One region of the Streptomyces sp. NPDC050388 genome, then DNA from elsewhere that is predicted to be linked to it. Evidence: riboswitches for the same ligand, from Rfam matches in the RefSeq annotation. Region 1 holds a riboswitch; each other region holds the start of a gene.
What was found. Region 1 has a riboswitch for cobalamin ahead of AB0I73_RS02640 (energy-coupling factor ABC transporter permease). Riboswitches for the same ligand answer to the same signal wherever they lie in the genome.
Positions count from the first base shown of each region.

Region 2: another riboswitch for cobalamin. It lies ahead of AB0I73_RS08655 (cobalamin biosynthesis protein); the one in region 1 lies ahead of AB0I73_RS02640 (energy-coupling factor ABC transporter permease).
Region 3: another riboswitch for cobalamin. It lies ahead of AB0I73_RS22715 (ribonucleoside-diphosphate reductase subunit alpha); the one in region 1 lies ahead of AB0I73_RS02640 (energy-coupling factor ABC transporter permease).
Region 4: another riboswitch for cobalamin. It lies ahead of AB0I73_RS11415 (iron ABC transporter permease); the one in region 1 lies ahead of AB0I73_RS02640 (energy-coupling factor ABC transporter permease).

Region 1 is NZ_JBFAKH010000003.1:40,044-44,414, forward strand. Features, by position in the region: gene cbiQ (cobalt ECF transporter T component CbiQ) at 1-730, opposite strand, end outside; gene AB0I73_RS02635 (energy-coupling factor ABC transporter substrate-binding protein) at 737-1,114, opposite strand; gene AB0I73_RS02640 (energy-coupling factor ABC transporter permease) at 1,111-1,824, opposite strand; cobalamin riboswitch at 1,854-2,063, opposite strand; gene AB0I73_RS02645 (ABC transporter substrate-binding protein) at 2,241-3,836, shown strand; gene AB0I73_RS02650 (ABC transporter permease) at 3,857-4,371, shown strand, end outside.
Region 2 is NZ_JBFAKH010000011.1:47,361-51,731, reverse strand. Features, by position in the region: gene AB0I73_RS08660 (cobyric acid synthase) at 1-279, opposite strand, end outside; gene AB0I73_RS08655 (cobalamin biosynthesis protein) at 276-1,241, opposite strand; cobalamin riboswitch at 1,363-1,524, opposite strand; gene AB0I73_RS08650 (hypothetical protein) at 1,668-1,889, opposite strand; gene AB0I73_RS08645 (inorganic phosphate transporter) at 1,921-3,183, opposite strand; gene AB0I73_RS08640 (class II aldolase/adducin family protein) at 3,425-4,093, shown strand; gene AB0I73_RS08635 (alpha/beta fold hydrolase) at 4,155-4,371, shown strand, end outside.
Region 3 is NZ_JBFAKH010000039.1:55,758-60,128, reverse strand. Features, by position in the region: gene AB0I73_RS22735 (GntR family transcriptional regulator) at 1-6, shown strand, start outside; gene AB0I73_RS22730 (DUF3311 domain-containing protein) at 173-439, shown strand; gene mctP (monocarboxylate uptake permease MctP) at 436-2,064, shown strand; gene AB0I73_RS22720 (GNAT family N-acetyltransferase) at 2,160-2,666, shown strand; cobalamin riboswitch at 2,728-2,874, shown strand; gene AB0I73_RS22715 (ribonucleoside-diphosphate reductase subunit alpha) at 2,999-4,371, shown strand, end outside.
Region 4 is NZ_JBFAKH010000015.1:70,781-75,151, reverse strand. Features, by position in the region: gene AB0I73_RS11425 (ABC transporter substrate-binding protein) at 1-396, opposite strand, end outside; gene AB0I73_RS11420 (ABC transporter ATP-binding protein) at 412-1,197, opposite strand; gene AB0I73_RS11415 (iron ABC transporter permease) at 1,197-2,306, opposite strand; cobalamin riboswitch at 2,407-2,528, opposite strand; partial or broken gene AB0I73_RS11410 (VOC family protein) at 2,595-2,813, opposite strand; gene AB0I73_RS11405 (IclR family transcriptional regulator) at 2,968-3,765, opposite strand; gene AB0I73_RS11400 (PDR/VanB family oxidoreductase) at 3,762-4,371, opposite strand, start outside.

The sequences.
Region 1 (4,371 bases):
GGACGAGGGTGAGGACGGCCAGCGCGACGAGCAGCACCACGCTCCCGGCCGTGAAACGGACGGAGACCCGGGCCTCCGGCACCAGCACGCGCAGCGTGCCGTCGTAGCCGCGTCCGGCGAGCCCCGTCTGCAGCCGTGCCGCCCGGTCGAAGGACCGGACGAACGCGGTCGCGCCGAGCCCGCCCAGCGAACGCCAGGTCGCCGCCCGGGTGGTGTGCCCGAGCCGAGCCGCCTGCGCCTCCCGGACCCGGCGCACCGAGTCGAGCAGCAGGAAACTCATCCGGTACGTCACCAGCGCCACATCGACGAGGGGAGCGGGCACCCCGGCCCGCACCAGACGCGGCAGCAGGTCGGACATCGGCGTGGTGAAGGCGAACAGCAGCACCCCGAGGGAGGCCGCCGAGGTGCGCAGCAGCAACTCCCCGGCCCGCAAAGGCCCGTCATCGGCCCAGGCCACGAACCCGCCCGGCCCGCCCACCCGCACCAGCAGCGTCAGCGCCCCGGTCACGCAGAAGCCCAGCGGGACCCGGTAGGCACGCCACAACCGTCGCCCCGGCACCCCCGCCGGACCCAGCAGCACCGCGAGCGCGGTCAGCAGCACCAGGACCGAGCCCGGCCAGGGCGGCAGCGAGACCGCCAGCACGGTGAGCCCCAGCCCGAGCACGGCCTTGTCCACGGGATGACGGCGGCGCCAGCGACTGCTGTGCGCCGCCGCGTCGATCGGCAGCACGGGGGATCAGGTCCCGGGTCCCGCGGGGGCCGCTTCGTCGACGTCCGCCTCGGTGCCGGCCCCCCGCTCCTGCTCCGCCCGCGTTCGTTCCGCCCCCTGCCGGCGTCCCCTCCGCAGCCCGAAGTAGTACGCGAGCACGCCCGCGCCGATCGCCGCCTGGAGGGCGAACAGCGCCGACTCGATCTCCCCGGACGGCGGTTCGTACAGCGGCGAGAACCACGGCTCGTAGTCCGGGTCGATCTCGGTGATCGCGGTCTCCGCCTCCGCGTCGGCGCCCGCGAACGGCTCCTCCTTGTGGTCGCCGAGCCCGAGGACCAGCGGCACCACGGCGAGCACGGCGACCAGAAGCAGCAACAGGGAGTTGATCTTCGCGTCACGGCTCATCGGGCCACCGCCTCGCTCGCGCCCGCGCCCGCCGTCTTCTTCCCGAGCCCGGTCACCAACACCCCGAGCCGGGTCAGCTCGCCCTTGCTGGATTGCACCAGCATGCGCATCACCAGCACCGTCAGCAGCCCCTCGCTCACCGCGAGCGGGATCTGCGTGACGGCGAAGATGGAACCGAACTTGCCGAGCGCGCCCAGGAACCCGCTGCCCGGGTCGGGGAAGGCGAGCGCCAGCTGCACACTCGTCACGCAGTACGTCGACAGGTCGGCGACGAACGCGCCGCAGAACACCGCGGCCATCAGCGGCGCCCCGTACCGCCGCGCCAGCCGGTAGACCCCGTACCCCGCCCACGGCCCGACGACCGCCATCGAGAAGACGTTGGCGCCGAGCGTGGTCAGCCCGCCGTGGGCGAGCAACAGGGCCTGGAACAGCAGGGTGATGGTGCCCAGCACCGCCATGACCGGCGGCCGGAACAGGACGGCGCCCAGCCCGGTGCCGGTGGGATGGGAGCAACTCCCGGTCACCGAGGGAAGTTTCAGCGCGGACAGAACGAAGGTGAACGCTCCCGACGCGCCCAGCAGCAGCGTGCTCTCGGGGTGTTCCCTGACCTCACGGATGAGCGACCGGGCTCCGTGGACGACGAACGGCGCCGACGCGACGCCCCAGGCGACCGCGTGCGCCGGTGGTAGAAAACCCTCGGCTATGTGCATGGCTCAGCAGACCCTCTCCAGCACCTCGTGGATGGTTGACGCGCCCTGGCCGGTCTCCTGGCTGACGGGTACCACCGCCCGTGCTCCGCCTTCCCGGGTCCGAGGGGGACCCAGTGGCTGCCGTTCGGTCCTGTCGGGGGACAGGGCCTGGGGCCGGAGCCGGACTTCCCGATCACAGTGGCGAGGGCCGCACCGGCATCACACCGGATTTCCCGTTCACCAAGGCGAGGCGACACTAGACCCCGTCCCGGGCCGCTGACAAGCACTCCCGGGGGGCGCACGGACGGCGCCCCGCAGCTCGCACCCCACGGGCCCACCACGCCGAAGTGCGGGAATGAGGGGAGGGGGTCCTGGGCAGAACCCTGCTGCAACTAATATGCAACAACGAGATCCGGGCAGCAAAGGTGTGAGATCAGATGACGACCCGACGAATAAAGGGTGCCGCCGTCGCGGCGACCATGGCCGCCGCGGTCGCCGCGTGCTCGGCGCCCGGCGGCGGCACGGACGGCGCCGCGGGCGGCGGGTCCGCCGACTCCGTGGTGATCGGGGTCGCCTCCGAACCGGACACCCTGAGCCCCCTGCTCGGCTACGGCAAGGACGGCAACTCCAAGATCTTCGACGGGCTGCTCGCCCGGGACTCCGACCTGGAACTCGAGCCCGCCCTCGCGAAGGCGCTCCCCGAGATCACCGACGACGGCCGCACCTACACCTACACCCTGCGCCCGGGCGTGAAGTTCAGCGACGGCGAACCCCTCACCGCCGAGGACGTCGTCTACACGTACGAAACGGTGCTCGACGACAAGACCAACAACACCGCCAAGAGCGAACTCGACGCCGTCAAGGAGGTCCGGGCGGACGGCGACGACAAGGTCGTCTTCACCCTCAAGTACCCCTACGCGGCCTTCCCGGCCCGCACCGTCCTGCCCATCGTCCCCGAGCACGTCGCCGGCGAGCAGGACCCCAACACCGGCGCCTTCAACACCGAGCCGATCGGCACCGGACCGTACGTCCTCACCGGCTGGAGCAAGGGCGAAAAGCTCACCTTCAAGGCGAACCCGGACTACTGGGGCGGCGCACCGAAGGTGAAGAAGCTCACCATGGCGATCATCGCCGACGACGACGTCCGCGCCACCCGGCTGCGCTCCGGCGACCTCGACGGCGCGACCCTCCCGCCCAACCTTGCCGCCACCTTCAAGAACGACGACGCCCGCAAGACCTACCGGGCCACCACCTACGACTTCCGCGCCGTCACCCTCCCCACCGGGAACAAGATCACCGGCGACACCACGATCCGCCGCGCCCTCGACCTCGCCGTGGACCGCCAGGCCATGGTCGACAAGATCCTCGACGGCGCCGGCCGCCCCGCCTACGGGCCGTTGCCCCTCGACGACCCCTGGTACGCCAAGGACATCGAACGCCCCCAGGACCTCGCCGAGGCCAAGAAGATCCTCGACCGCGACGGCTGGAAGGCCGGCCAGGACGGCATCCGCGCCAAGGACGGCGCCCGCGCCGCGTTCACCCTCTTCTACCCCTCCGGCGACAAGGTCCGCCAGGACCACGCCCTCGCCTACGCCTCCGACGCCAAGAAGGCCGGCATCGACGTCAAGGTCGAGGGCGCCACCTGGGAGGTCATCGAACCCCGCATGGGCAAGGACGCCGTCCTCGCCGGCTTCGGCAGCACCGGCGACCCCGACTTCGGCCTCTACACCCTGCTGCACTCCTCCCTCGCCGGAGACGGCTTCAACAACATGCCCCACTACGACAACCCCGCCGTCGACAAGGCCCTCGAGACCGGCCGCCGCGCCCAGAACCCCGACGACCGCAAGGCCGCCTACGACGACCTCCAGCGCGAACTCGTGAAGGACCCCGGCTACACCTTCCTCACCCACATCGACCACCTGTACGTCCTCGCCGACCGCTGGGGCGACCTCACCACCCAGGTCGAACCGCACGAGCACGGCTTCGCCAGCGGCCCCTGGTGGAACGCCGAGGACTGGCAGCCCGAGAAGTGAAGACCCTGCCCTGGACGGCGATGGGACACCTCGTGGCACGGCGGGCCCTGCTCGCCGTGCCCGTCCTCCTCGTCGTGACCTTCGGCGCGTTCGCCCTCGCCGCCGCCTCCCCGTTCGACCCCGTCAAGGCCTACGCCGGCACCGCCGCCCTCGGCGCCGACCAGGAAACCCTGGACCGGCTCCGGGCCAACCTCGGCGTGGACCAGCCCTTCACCGTCCGCTGGTGGGAGTGGCTGACCTCCGCCCTCACCGGCGACCTCGGCCACTCCAGCGTGATGCGGCAGCCGGTGGCCGAGGCGATCGGCGAACGCCTGGTCTGGTCCACCCTGCTGTGCACCGTCGCGTTCGCCGTCGCCGTCCTCCTCGGCACCCTGCTCGGCGTCCTCGCCGCCCGCCGCCCCGGCTCCCTCCTCGACCGCACGGTCACCTCCCTCGCCTACTGCCTGGAAGCCGCGCCGGTCTTCTGGATCGCCCTGCTCGCCGTCTGGCTGTTCGCCCTCCACCTCGACGTCCTCCCGGCCGGCGGCCTCACCGA
Region 2 (4,371 bases), on a different contig from region 1:
CAGCAGCACCACCTGGCTGCTCCGCTCGCCGCCCGGCTTGAGCAGCACGGGGTTCATCAGTGCGGTCGGCTCGACCCGGCAGGCCTGGGCCTGCATGGCCTGCGCCCGCCCGATCTCGGCGCCCTCGCGCGTCACGAACGAGTTCAGCGACATGTTCTGCGCCTTGAACGGCGCGACCTTGACGCCCTGCCGTGCCAGCCACCGGCAGATCCCGGCGGTCACGACGCTCTTGCCGGCGTCCGAGGTGGTACCGGCGACCAGCAGACCCCCACCGCTCATGACCTGTGCCCCTTCCCGACGATCCGTGCGGCGACGATCCGCGCGGCGGCACCGACGCCGAGCGTCAGCCAGCCGACGCGCCGCGAGAGCCGTACCGCCCGGTCGATGTCCGCCACGGCCACGGGACGGCCGGTGCCGTTGAGGACGGGCCGGTGTTCGACCCGCCCGGCATAGGACAGCGTTCCGCCGAGCCGCACGCCGAGCGCGCCCGCGAAGGACGCCTCCACGGGGCCCGCGTTGGGGCTGGGGTGCTTCGCGGCATCCGCGCGCCACGCCCGGACGGCGCCCCGCGGGTCCGGCCCGGCGACCGCGGCGAGTACGGCGGTCAGCCGCGCCCCGGGCCACCCGGCGACGTCGTCGAGGCGGGCGGAGGCCCAGCCGTAGCGCCGGTACCGGGGGGACTTGTGGCCGACCATGGCGTCCAGGGTGTTGACGGCCCGGAACCCGAGCAGTCCCGGCACCCCGGCGACGGCGCCCCACACCAGGGCGCCCACCACGGCGTCGGAGGTGTTCTCGGCGACGGACTCCACCACCGCGCGGGCGATCCCGTCGGCGTCCAGCGCCTGCGGGTCCCGCCCGCACAGGTGCGGCAGCCGTGCCCGCGCGGCCTCGATGCCCTCGGCGGTGCCGGTCTCCAGGGACCGCCCGACGGCGCGGGCCTCCCGGGCCAGCGACGTCCCGCCGACGACGGCCCAGGTGGCGGCGCCGGTCAGGGCGATCGAGGCAGCGGAGGAGGACCGTACGCACCGGGCGGCAAGGCTCCCCAGGGCGACGGCCCCGCCGACGCAGACGGCGGTGTGCAACGCGCCCCGGCCGCGGTCGTCCCGCCACAGCATCCGTTCCACGGCAGCCGCGGCCCGCCCGAAAGCAGCGACCGGATGTCCCCGGCGGGGATCGCCGAGGAGCAGGTCGCCGAGGAGGCCGGCGGCGGCGCCGTACGCGAACTCGCGATCGGCACCCACGGGTTCAGCCGGTGGGGGATCCGGTGGAAGGGACCGCCCCGATCCGGGGTGGAGTGTCGCTGGTCGACCTCGACGGGCAGCCGGGCATGGCGATATGTCCTCACTCAGGGTGTCCACGCCCTGGTTCGACGAGACCGGCGGTGAGAGTTCCTGGCTCCCGGGGTGTGCACCCCGGTGACAGTGGCGGGACCGCGCCGGACTTACACCGGCTTCCTCTCCTGTCGCCGCATTGGCATCCGGCAGTCCACCACGGTCCGGAAGAACCGTCAACCTGCCTTTGACCTGCGAGGCTGAAGTGTGCTGAGGCCCACAGAGGGGTTCCGGTGGGGGAACGCGAACGGGCGGAGCGGGGCGCGAAGCCCCGCACCGCCCGTCGGACGGAGACGACTCTGATCAGACCGCGATCAGGCCGAGATCAGGTCAGGATCAGGCCATGATCAGATAGATCCCGTACGCCACCGCCGCCGTGCAGGCCGCGAAGCAGGCGTAGGCGCCGGTGACCGCCAGGGCCGCGGACCGGCCCTGGGCGGCGGCCCGCTCGTGGCGGGACAGGCCGACGATGCCGAGGGTGAACAGGGCCACCAGGGCCACGGTGACCACGAGGCTGACGCCGAAGACGGAACCGAGGGCCGCCCAGTCGATCTTCATGGTGCTCTTCTTCCTTCGTACCGGGGCGCGGTCAGACGGTGGTCTTGGCGGCCGGGTCGGTGGCGGCCGGGGCCGGGATGGTGGCCGAGAGCTCCTCGACCGGGCTGCCCGCCGGGGGCGGGGTCACCGCGGCCATGGCGGCGGTCACCACGCCGGCCGGCTCCTCGGCGGTGGCGGCCGAACCGTCGGCGGCATCGTGGTCGTTGACGTTGGTGTGGTCGACGACCTCCCGCCGGGAGATCTTCCAGATCGCCGCGCTGGAGGAGACCAGGAAGACGGCGACGACGGCGGTGCCCCAGCTGCCGGCCCGGCAGACCAGCTCGGCGATGGCCCCGACCAGGGCCGCCGCCGGCAGCGTCAGGCCCCAGGCGACGAACATCCGGGTGGCCGTCGACCAGCGGACGACACCGCCCTTGCGGCCCAGGCCCGCGCCCATCACGGCACCGGAGACCGAGTGCGTGGTGGAGAGGGAGAAACCGAGGTGGGAGGAGGCCAGGATGACCGTCGCGGCGCTGGTCTGGGCGGCGAAGCCCTGCTGCGGCTGGAGGTCCGTCAGGCCCTTGCCCATCGTGCGGATGATGCGCCAGCCGCCGAGGTAGGTGCCGAGCGCGATGGCGACGCCCGCGGACACGATGACCCACAGGGGCGGGTCGGAGTCCGGGGCGAGGGTGCCGCCGGCGACCAGGGCCAGGGTGATGATGCCCATCGTCTTCTGCGCGTCGTTGGTGCCGTGGGCCAGCGAGACGAGGCCGGCGGAGGCGATCTGACCCGCCCGGTAGCCCTTCTCGGACGCCTTGCCGTCGGCCTTCTTGCCCAGGCGGTAGGTCAGCCGCGTCGCGAACATCGCGGCGAGGCCGGCGACCAGCGGCGCGGCGATCGCGGGGATCAGCACCTTGGTGACCAGGACGTCACCGTGCACCGCGCCGAAGCCCGCCGAGGCGACGGTGGCGCCGATCAGACCGCCCATCAGGGCGTGCGAGGAGCTGGACGGCAGACCGACCAGCCAGGTCAGGAGGTTCCAGAGGATCGCGCCGACCAGTGCGGCGAAGATGACCTCGGGACGGATGCCGGCCTCGTCGACGAGGCCTTTGGAGATCGTGTTGGCGACCTCCACGGAGAGGAAGGCGCCCACCAGGTTCAGCACGGCGGACATGGCCACCGCGACCTTGGGCTTGAGAGCACCGGTCGAAATGGTTGTCGCCATCGCGTTCGCGGTGTCGTGGAAACCGTTCGTGAAATCGAACGCGAGTGCGGTTACCACCACAATCGCGAGGATCAGCGAGAAGCTTTCCATTTACCCAGGCAATCGTTCGAAGTCATTGGCGCGTTGAACGTAGGTAACCTGAGTGAACAGAAGATGAACTGGGATGGGCGTCGGGATGACCGTGATGGGTGCGGTTGCTCCGTCGGACGGCCGTACGTCCACCACGGCCCGCCCGTGGCGGTGCGGCTGAAGGGCCGCGCTCCGTCGACGGGCGTTCGCGGCCGACCGCGGAGCCGTTGAAGAGACCTTCGTCACCCGGCAGGATCACGGCATGGCCGAGCAGCAACGGGACGTGAGTGACGAGGAGACGCGCGCCTGGACCGGCCTCGTCGAGGCCGCCCGCCGGACCGTCTCCGACGGGCTCGTCGTCGGCACCTCCGGAAACGTCTCGGTGCGGGTCGGTCCGACCGTGCTGGTCACGCCGTCGGGAGTGCCCTACGACCGGCTGACCCCGCACGACGTGACCGGTGTCGACCTCACCGGTCGGCAGGTCCTCGGCACCCTGGTCCCGACCAGCGAGCTGCCCATGCACCTCGCGGTGTACCGCACGACCGGCGCCCGCGCCGTGGTGCACACGCACGCCGTGCACGCGACGGCGGTCTCCACGCTCGTCGACGAACTCCCGCTCGTCCACTACATGGCCGCCGCGCTCGGCGGGCCCGTCCGGGTCGCCCCGTACGCGACGTACGGCACCGAGGAGTTGGCCGAACACGTGCTGCGCGCCCTCGACGGCCGCACCGGCTGCCTCCTTCGGAACCACGGCACCCTCACCCACGGCACCACCCTCGACCAGGCCTACGACCGCACCGCCCAGCTGGAGTGGATGTGCAGGCTCTGGCTGACCGCCTCGTCCGTCCCGGGCCGCTCCCCGGCCCTCCTGTCGCCCGACCAGCTGGCGGAGGTCGCGGACCGCCTGCGGGGCTACGGGCAGCGCGACTGAGTCCCGCTTCGGGCGGGACGTCCACTGGCCGGGTGACCGCTCCGCCGGGACACTGGGTTCCGTGCGCACTGTCAGAGCGACGGCCGCTGCCGTCACCGCCGTGATAGGTGCCGGAGCCGCCGCGGTGGCGGCCGGCCGGCTCGCCAGCGACGCGGCCCTCAAGGCGCCGCCGGGCAGGCCGCTGCCCACCGAGCCCCGGCTCACCGTGCACGCCACCGCCGCCGGGCAGGTCAGCCTCACCCGGGACCTCGCCGCACTGCGCCCCGGCCGCTACGGCC
Region 3 (4,371 bases), on a different contig from region 1:
GACTGAGCCCCGGAGGGATCGGCGGGGGTTTCACCGGAGATTCCGCCGCTGTCCGGGCGAGGTTCCGTGGAGTTTAAGTACGCAATCCCCGCGAGGGGTTCCGTCCCGGTCCGCCGCGACCTAGATTTCCTGCGCGTCAAACAGGCGATCAGCGAGGGGACGGAACCGTTCTATGTCGCAAGCCCCGGAAACCGGCAGACGGCCGGTGGTGACGCCGATGCGCGTCGTCATCGCCGTCTGCCTCCTGGCACCGTTCGTGGCCCTGATGTGGGTCGGCTCGTACGCGAAGACCGACCCCGCCCTCATGGGCATCCCGTTCTTCTACTGGTACCAGATGCTGTGGGTGCCGGTCTCCGCCTCACTGACGATGACCGCGTACAAGCTGTGGCAGCGTGACCAGCGCGCCCACGCGGCCGCGAAGGGCGGTGCTCAGCGGTGAACGACGGCGTGAACGGCGTGGCACTCGCCGTCTTCATCTTCTTCTTCGTCCTCGTCACGGTGATGGGCTTTCTGGCCGCCCGCTGGCGCAAGGCCGCGAACGAGCACAGCCTCGACGAATGGGGCCTGGGCGGGCGGTCGTTCGGCACCTGGGTCACCTGGTTCCTGCTCGGCGGCGACCTGTACACGGCGTACACCTTCGTGGCCGTACCGGCGGCGATCTACGCGGCCGGCGCGGCGGGCTTCTTCGCGGTGCCGTACACGGTCCTCGTGTACCCGCTGATCTTCACCTTCCTGCCCCGGCTGTGGTCGGTTTCGCACAAGCACGGCTATGTGACGACGTCCGACTTCGTGCGCGGGCGGTTCGGCTCCAAGGGGCTGTCGCTGGCGGTGGCGCTCACCGGCATCCTGGCGACGATGCCGTACATCGCGCTCCAACTGGTCGGCATCCAGGCGGTGCTGGACGTGATGGGCGTCGGCGGCGGGGAGAGCACCCACTGGTTCGTCAAGGACCTGCCGCTGCTGATCGCCTTCGGTGTGCTGGCGGCGTACACGTATTCGTCGGGTCTGCGGGCCCCCGCACTGATCGCGTTCGTGAAGGACACGCTGATCTATCTCGTGATCGCGGTGGCGATCATCTACATCCCGATCAAGCTGGGCGGCTTCGACGCCGTCTTCGCCAAGGCGAGCGAGGCGTACGGCGAGACCAACCCGGCCACGGGCGCGCCGCGCGGTTCGCTGGTGCCGGGCGAGGCGGGGCAGTGGACGTACGCCACGCTGGCGTTGGGCTCGGCGCTCGCGCTGTTCATGTACCCGCACTCGATCACCGCGACGCTGTCCTCGCGCAGCCGTGAGGTGATCCGCCGCAACACCACGATCCTGCCGCTGTACTCACTGATGCTGGGCCTGCTGGCGCTGCTCGGTTTCATGGCGATCGCGGCCGGGGTCGATGTCAGCAACGGGCAGCTGGCGATCCCGCAGTTGTTCGAGAACATGTTCCCGGACTGGTTCGCCGGTGTGGCCTTCGCGGCGATCGGCATCGGTGCGCTGGTGCCGGCGGCGATCATGTCGATCGCGGCCGCGAACCTGTTCACCCGCAACATCTACAAGGACTTCCTCAAGCCCGACGCGACACCGGCGCAGGAGACCAAGGTCTCCAAGGTGGTCTCGCTGCTGGTGAAGGTGGGTGCGCTGGTCTTCGTCCTCACCATGGACAAGACGGTCGCCATCAACTTCCAGCTGCTCGGCGGCATCTGGATCCTGCAGACCTTCCCCGCCCTGGTGGGCGGCCTGTTCACCCGCTGGTTCCACCGCTGGGCGCTGCTCGGCGGCTGGGCGGTCGGCATGATCTACGGCACGGTCGCGGCGTACGGGGTGGCCTCGCCGACGCAGAAGCACTTCGGCGGTTCGTCGGACGAGATCCCGGGCATCGGTGAGATCGGCTACATCGGTCTCACCGCCTTCGTGCTCAACGCCCTGGTGACGATCGCCCTGACGTTCGCCCTGAGGGCGGCCAAGGCCCCCGAGGGCATCGACGAGACCCGGCCGCAGGACTACACGGCGGACGCGGGCGACCCGGGTGTCAGCGCGGAGCTGCCCCTGGACACGGCGGAGAGCAAGCACTGACGCACCCGGCGTCCGGCTCCAGCCCCCTCGCGGGGCTCACGGGCCGTCGGAGAAATCCGGCGGCCCGTCGCCGTCCCGTCGGGCACACTCACCTCATGGACATCGTCACCCGGCCGGTGGAGCCGTACGAGTACGAGGAACTCGGCGAGCTCACCGCGCAGGCCTATCTCCTTGACGGGCTGCTCGACTTCGGGGAGAGCGACGCGTACCTCGGCCGGCTCCGGGACGTGGCGGGGCGGGCAGCGGCCGCCGAGGTGCTGGTCGCCGTGGAGCGGGGAACGGTGCTGGGCGGGGTGACCTTCGTGCCGGGCCCCGGTCCGATGGCCGACATAGCGGGGCCGGACGAGGCGGAGATCCGGATGCTGGCGGTCGCCCGCGCGGGCCGGGGCCGTGGCGCCGGGGAGGCCCTGGTGCGCGCCTGCGTCGACCGGGCACGGGCGATCGAGGGGTGCCGTCGGATCGTGCTGTCGACCCAGCGCACCATGCGCTCCGCCCACCGCGTCTACGAACGGCTGGGTTTCACCCGCACCCCCGAACGCGACTGGAACCCGCTGCCGGACCTGGACGACATCATGCTGCTCACCTACGAGCTGACGCTCTGACATTACCGCGCTCCAGCACCATCCCGACACAAGATATGGGTCCGCCGGCGACACACGGCACAAGATGTATGCTCATGCCTGCTGTCGCCGCAGGGGAATCCGGTGTGAATCCGGAACTGTCCCGCAACGGTGTACTTGTGCGTGTCCGCGTTTTCTGCGTTCCCGCACGGCTTCAGTCCGAGGACCTGCCGACAGTGCGCCCGGCCGTCCGGTCCGGGTGCCTGACGTCCGGGCCTCGTGGAATGGGCCGGTGGACGCGAGGTGCGTGCGCGCGCCCGTGTGCTGCCCCCCGCCCTCGACCAGGCCCCGTGCCGAGCGAGGGAGAGCCCCACGTGACCATCGCGCCAGCCGATCCGGCTTCAGCGGTCGACGTGACCGACATGAGCGGCGTGAGCGACGGCCCCGGTGCCGCGCTGCTGCGGACCCTGACCGAGCTGACCGTCGACCTCCAGGGCGCCGACCCCGGCCGGGTCGCCGCCGCCGCGCTGCGCGGCCGGTCCGCCCATGCGGACGAGACCGAGCTGCGGGAGCTGGCCACCGAGGCGGCGGCCGGGCTCATCTCCGAGGACCCCGCCTACTCCCGGCTCGCCGCACGACTGCTGACGCTCGGCATCCGTGCCGAGGCCGCCTCGCAGGGTGTCACGTCGTTCGCCTCCTCGATCTCGACGGGACACCGCGAGGGCCTCGTCGCTGACCGGACCGCCGAGTTCGTCGCGCTGCACGCGGCCCGTCTCGACGCGCTGATCGACCTCGGCGCGGACGACCGTTTCGGCTACTTCGGCCTGCGTACCCTGCACAGCCGCTATCTGCTGCGGCACCCGGTCACCCGCAAGGTCGTCGAGACACCGCAGCACTTCCTGCTGCGGGTCGCCGCCGGTCTCGCCGAGAGCGACACCTCCCGCTCGGTGGACGAAGTCGCCGCGCTGTACGGCCTGATGAGCCGCCTGGAATACCTTCCCTCCTCCCCCACCCTGTTCAACTCCGGTACCCGGCACCCCCAGATGTCGTCCTGCTACCTCCTCGACTCCCCCAAGGACGAACTGGACTCCCTCTACGACCGCTACCACCAGGTGGCCCGCCTCTCCCAGCACGCCGGCGGCATCGGCCTGTCCTACTCCCGCGTCCGCTCCCGCGGTTCGCTGATCCGCGGCACCAACGGGCACTCAGGCGGCATCGTCCCGTTCCTGAAGACCCTGGACTCCTCGGTCGCCGCCGTGAACCAGGGCGGCCGGCGCAAGGGCGCGGCGGCGGTCTACCTGGAGACCTGGCACTCGGACGTCGAGGAGTTCCTGGAGCTGCGCGACAACACCGGTGAGGACGCCCGCCGCACGCACAACCTGAACCTCGCGCACTGGGTGCCGGACGAGTTCATGCGCCGGGTCAGCGCCGACGCGCCGTGGTCGCTGTTCTCCCCGTCCGACGTCCCGGACCTGGTCGACCTGTGGGGCGAGGAGTTCGACGCGGCCTACCGGGCCGCCGAGGCGGCGGGTCTGGCGACGAGGACGCTCCCCGCGCGGGAGCTGTACGGGCGCATGATGCGCACCCTCGCCCAGACCGGCAACGGCTGGATGACCTTCAAGGACGCCGCCAACCGCACCGCCAACCAGACCGCCGAGCCGGGCCACGTCGTCCACTCGTCCAACCTGTGCACGGAGATCCTCGAGGTCACCAGTGACGGGGAGACGGCGGTCTGCAACCTCGGGTC
Region 4 (4,371 bases), on a different contig from region 1:
GTTCCAGCCCGCGAAGACCAGATCGGCACGGGCGTCGAGGACCAGCTCCTTGTTGATCCTCTCCTTCGAGAGCCACGTGGTCTTCTGGTAGGCGTCCTTCCAGGGAACGGACGTGAGGTCGCCCTTGTCGTCGGGCATCACATAGCCCGCCATATGGCCCTCGAGTCCGAGCGCGAACATGATCTCGGTGATGCCGACGTCGTTGGTGACCACGCGCTGGGGGGCTGTGTCGTAGGTCTTCTTCTGGCCGCAGTTCTCCACGGTCACCGGATAGTGGCCGTCACGTGCGGCGGAACCGTCCTTCTCTCCTTCCCGAGAGGTGACCTGCGCACCGCAGCCGGTGAGGAGCAGGGCCGTGGCGAGCGCGAGTGCGGCGGGGCGTGCCAGGTGCGGCATGGTGGAGGTGGCTCCTCAGGTAGTGGGCTGAGCGGGCAGGAGACGGTCGAAGAGCAGCTGTACGGCGCCGGTCTCCGGGTGCGGGACGCGATGCGCCCGCACGCCGAAGACCTCGGCCAGCAGCTCGGGTGTGAGCACGTCGTGCGGAGCACCGGAGGCGACGATCCGGCCGCCGTCGATGACGTGGAGCAAGTCGCAGTGGAGTGCGGCGAGGTTGAGGTCGTGCAGTGCGGTGAGCACCGTCAGTCCGCTGCCACGCACCAGGGCGAGCACTTCCAACTGCTGGGCGATGTCCAGGTGGTTGGTGGGCTCGTCGAGCACCAGCACCCGGGGTCGTTGGGCGAGCGCCCGGGCGATCAGGACCCGCTGCCTCTCGCCGCCGGAGAGGGTGAGGAAGCCACGGTCGGCGAGGTGACCGGCGCCGACCCCCACCAGCGCGGCCGCGCACGCCTCGCGGTCCTCATCGGTGGTCCGGGCCGCCGACCGTTGGTGCGGCAACCGCCCCATCGCCACGACCTCGGCGACCGTGAAATCGAATTCGGTGACTGACTCCTGGGGCAGTGCGGCCACCCGACGGGCACTTTCACGCGCGCTCATGGCGTACAGGTCCTCACCGCCGAGCCGGACCGTACCGGCCGAGGGACGCAGCGCCCGGTAGACGCAGCGCAACAGGGTCGATTTCCCACTGCCGTTGGGCCCGACCAGGCCGACGAGCTGCCCCTCGGCCGCCCCCAGCGTGACCTCTTCCACCAGCCGGGCCCCCTCGGCCTCGACGGTCAGTGCGTCGACGTCGACCCGCATCACACGCCTCCGAAGGCGTAGGAACGGCGGCGCATCAGCAGGAGGAAACACGGCACGCCGATGGCCGCGGTCAGGACGCCCACCGGCAGTTCGACCGGTGCGAGCACCGCGCGGGACAGGATGTCCACCCAGACCAGCAGGACGGCTCCGGCGAGCGGTGCGACGGCCAGCAGCCGCCGGTGGTCGGCGCCGACGAGCATCCGTACGGCGTGCGGAACCATCAGCCCGACGAAACCGATCGCCCCGCTCACCGCCACCACCGCCCCCGTGACGGCCGCGGAGACCAGGAACAGCTCCTTGCGCAGCCTCCCCGGGTCCACTCCCAGCGCGGCGGCCGTCTCGTCGCCCATGGCCAGGGCGTTCAGACGGCGCGCCGACCACGCGAGGTGGACGAGGCCGCCGAGCACCGCCCCCGCGGCGATCGGAACGGAGGCCCAGTTGGCGCCGCCGAGGCTGCCGAGCAGCCACATCATCGCGGAACGAGCCGCCTCACCGCGCTCGGCCGCGAACACCATGAACGTGGTGACGGCCGAGAAGCCGTAGAACATCGCGGTGCCCGTCAGGACGAGCCGCAGCGGGCTCAGTCCGCGAGGGGTACGGGCGATCGCGTACACCAGCACCATGGCCAGGAGCGCGGAGAGGAACGCCGCCGTGGACAGGGCCCAGACGCCGAGCGCGCCGAAGGCTCCGAAGATGAGCACGGCGTTGGCGCCCACGGCCGCGCCCGAGGAGATGCCCAGCACGTACGGGTCGGCGAGAGCGTTGCGGACCATGGCCTGCACCGCGACGCCGATGGCCGACAGCCCGGCCCCGACGATCGCGGCCAGCACGGCCCGGGGAAGGCGCAGTTCCCAGACGATGGTGTACGCCGGCACCTGGCCGGGGGTCATGGACCCGCCCGTCAACCCGGCCCACAGGTGGTGTAGCACCTCGCCCCAGGAGATCCCCGACGCCCCGATCCCCACCCCGCAGACGAGGGACACGGGCAGAGCGGCGCCCAGGCCGATCAGGAGAAGGGGCAGTGGAACGCGCCGGGGGGACGCGGCCCCGGCTCCGGTACGGGGCGTGTGCGCGGGCGTGGCAGGTTCGGTTTCGAGGGTGGTGGCCACGGACGGGTCGCTTTCGCCTCAGGCCGTGCCCCTGCGCAACAGAAGGAGCGGCCCCGGGCGCGGGGCGCCCTGCGCAGCACCTCTCGCAGTCCACGGCGATTGACAGGAGCCTTCACACCGCGGGTAATCGGGCTTGCGGGGCCTCGGACGGGCTCCGCCTACCGTTGCGGGTCAGCGCCGGAATTCGACCGGACTTCCCCCGCGGGGCATGTGCAGCTTAGCCTGCCCACCAGGACACCCCCGCCGGTGGTGGCGGAAATCACCTTCCGCCGGGGTGGCCTGGCACTCTCACCGGACTTCTGCATCTGTCCTGGTCAACGGTCTGGCAGTGGGGAGTGCGGCTACAGGACCCCTGGCAGGGGCGAGCTGGTTCCGCGGTGCCGGGGTGCGCAGGGCGTCGAACTCGTTGCCCTCGGGGTCGGCCATGACCACCCGACTCCGGTCCGAGCCCCGGCCCACGTCCACCTTGACGGCGCCGAGGCCGAGCAGCCTGGTCACCTCGTCCTCGGCGAGCGGCTCCTCCAGGACCCAGCGGTGCCCGGGCGACCCGAGCACCTCGCTGCTCGCCGGCAGCGCGCCCAGCGCCGCGATGCGCTCCCGCACCCCGGCTCACAGAGCCGGTACCGGATCCGGCGAAACGGCGTCTCGTTCCGGGACCGGCTCATCCTCCGCTCCCCTGCGCGTCCGCCGGTCGGGTGCCGAGGGCGCGGGAGATGCCGCGTGCGGCCGTGCGGACCACGGGGAGGTGGGACCGGGCGGCGGCGTCGTTGGGCACGACCACGCCGACGGCCGCGACGACGTCGCCCGAGCCGTCGCGCACGGGGGCCGCGATGCCGAGGGCGTCCTCGTGCACGAAGCCGGGGCAGTACGCGTAGCCGTCGCGGCGTACGGCGGCGAGCTGGGCCCGCAGCCTGCCCGGGGCGACGGGGGTGGCGGCTGTGTAGGCGTTCAACCGCCCTGCCTCGACGACCTGTTCGCGCAGCCCGGCGGGGGCGTGCGCGAGCAGGACGAGGCCGCTGGAGGAGGCGTGCAGCGGCAGGCGGCCCGCGATCCGCGTGTAGTTGACGACGGAGCCGGGCGTGGACAGCCGTTCCACGAACAGCACCTCCTCCCCGTCGCGCACGGCGAGCTGCACGTGGTGGCCGACGACGTCGTGGACGCCCTCCAGGAACGGCATGGCGCGCTCGCGCAGTGTGAGGGCGGGCGAGGCGCGCGAGGCCAGCTCCCACAGGCGCACCCCGACCCGTACCAGACGCCGTTCGTCGCGCACCAGCAGCCCGTGCGCGACGAGTTCGGCGATCAGGCGGGAGGCGGTGGCCACGTGCAGTCCCGACCGGCGCGCGATCTCGGAGACGGACAGGGCGGGCTCGTCCTGGGTGAACGCCTCCAGGATGCGCACCGCCCGCGTCAGGACCGACTCGCCGGGTCCCCCCGCGCTCGCAGGTCGAGGACCGCTCACAGGTCGAGGACGAGGCGGGGGCAGGCGGCCCGGGAGACGCAGATCATCATGGTGTCGTTCGCGGCCTGCTCGTCGGGGGTGAGGAGGGAGTCGCGGTGGTCCACGGTGCCGTCGAGCACCGGTGTCTCGCAGGTGCCGCAGGTGCCCTCGCGGCATGAGGACAGCACCTGCACACCCGCCTGCTCGACGGCCTCCAGCACCGAGACGCCGGGCGGCACCGTCACGGTGCGGCCGCTGCCGGCCAGTTCGACCTCGAACTCCTCCTCCGCGGCGGCGGGCCGCAGGTCCTTGGGTGCGAACCGCTCGGTGTGCAGGGCGGCGTGCGGCCGGACGGCGCAGCGTTCCTCCACCGCCCGCAGCAGGCCTTCCGGGCCGCAGCAGTAGACCGACGTGTCCGGGAGCGGGCTGCCGAGCAGGGCGTCCAGGTCCGGCAGGCCGTGTGTGTCCTGCGGTACCAGGCGGACGCGCTCGCCGTAGGCGGAGCGCAGCTCGGCGTGGAAGGCCATGGAGGCAAGGGTGCGTCCGCCGTACACCAACTCCCAGTGGGCACCCTGACGTTCGGCTTCGGCGAGCATCGGCAGGAGCGGGGTGATGCCGATGCCGCCG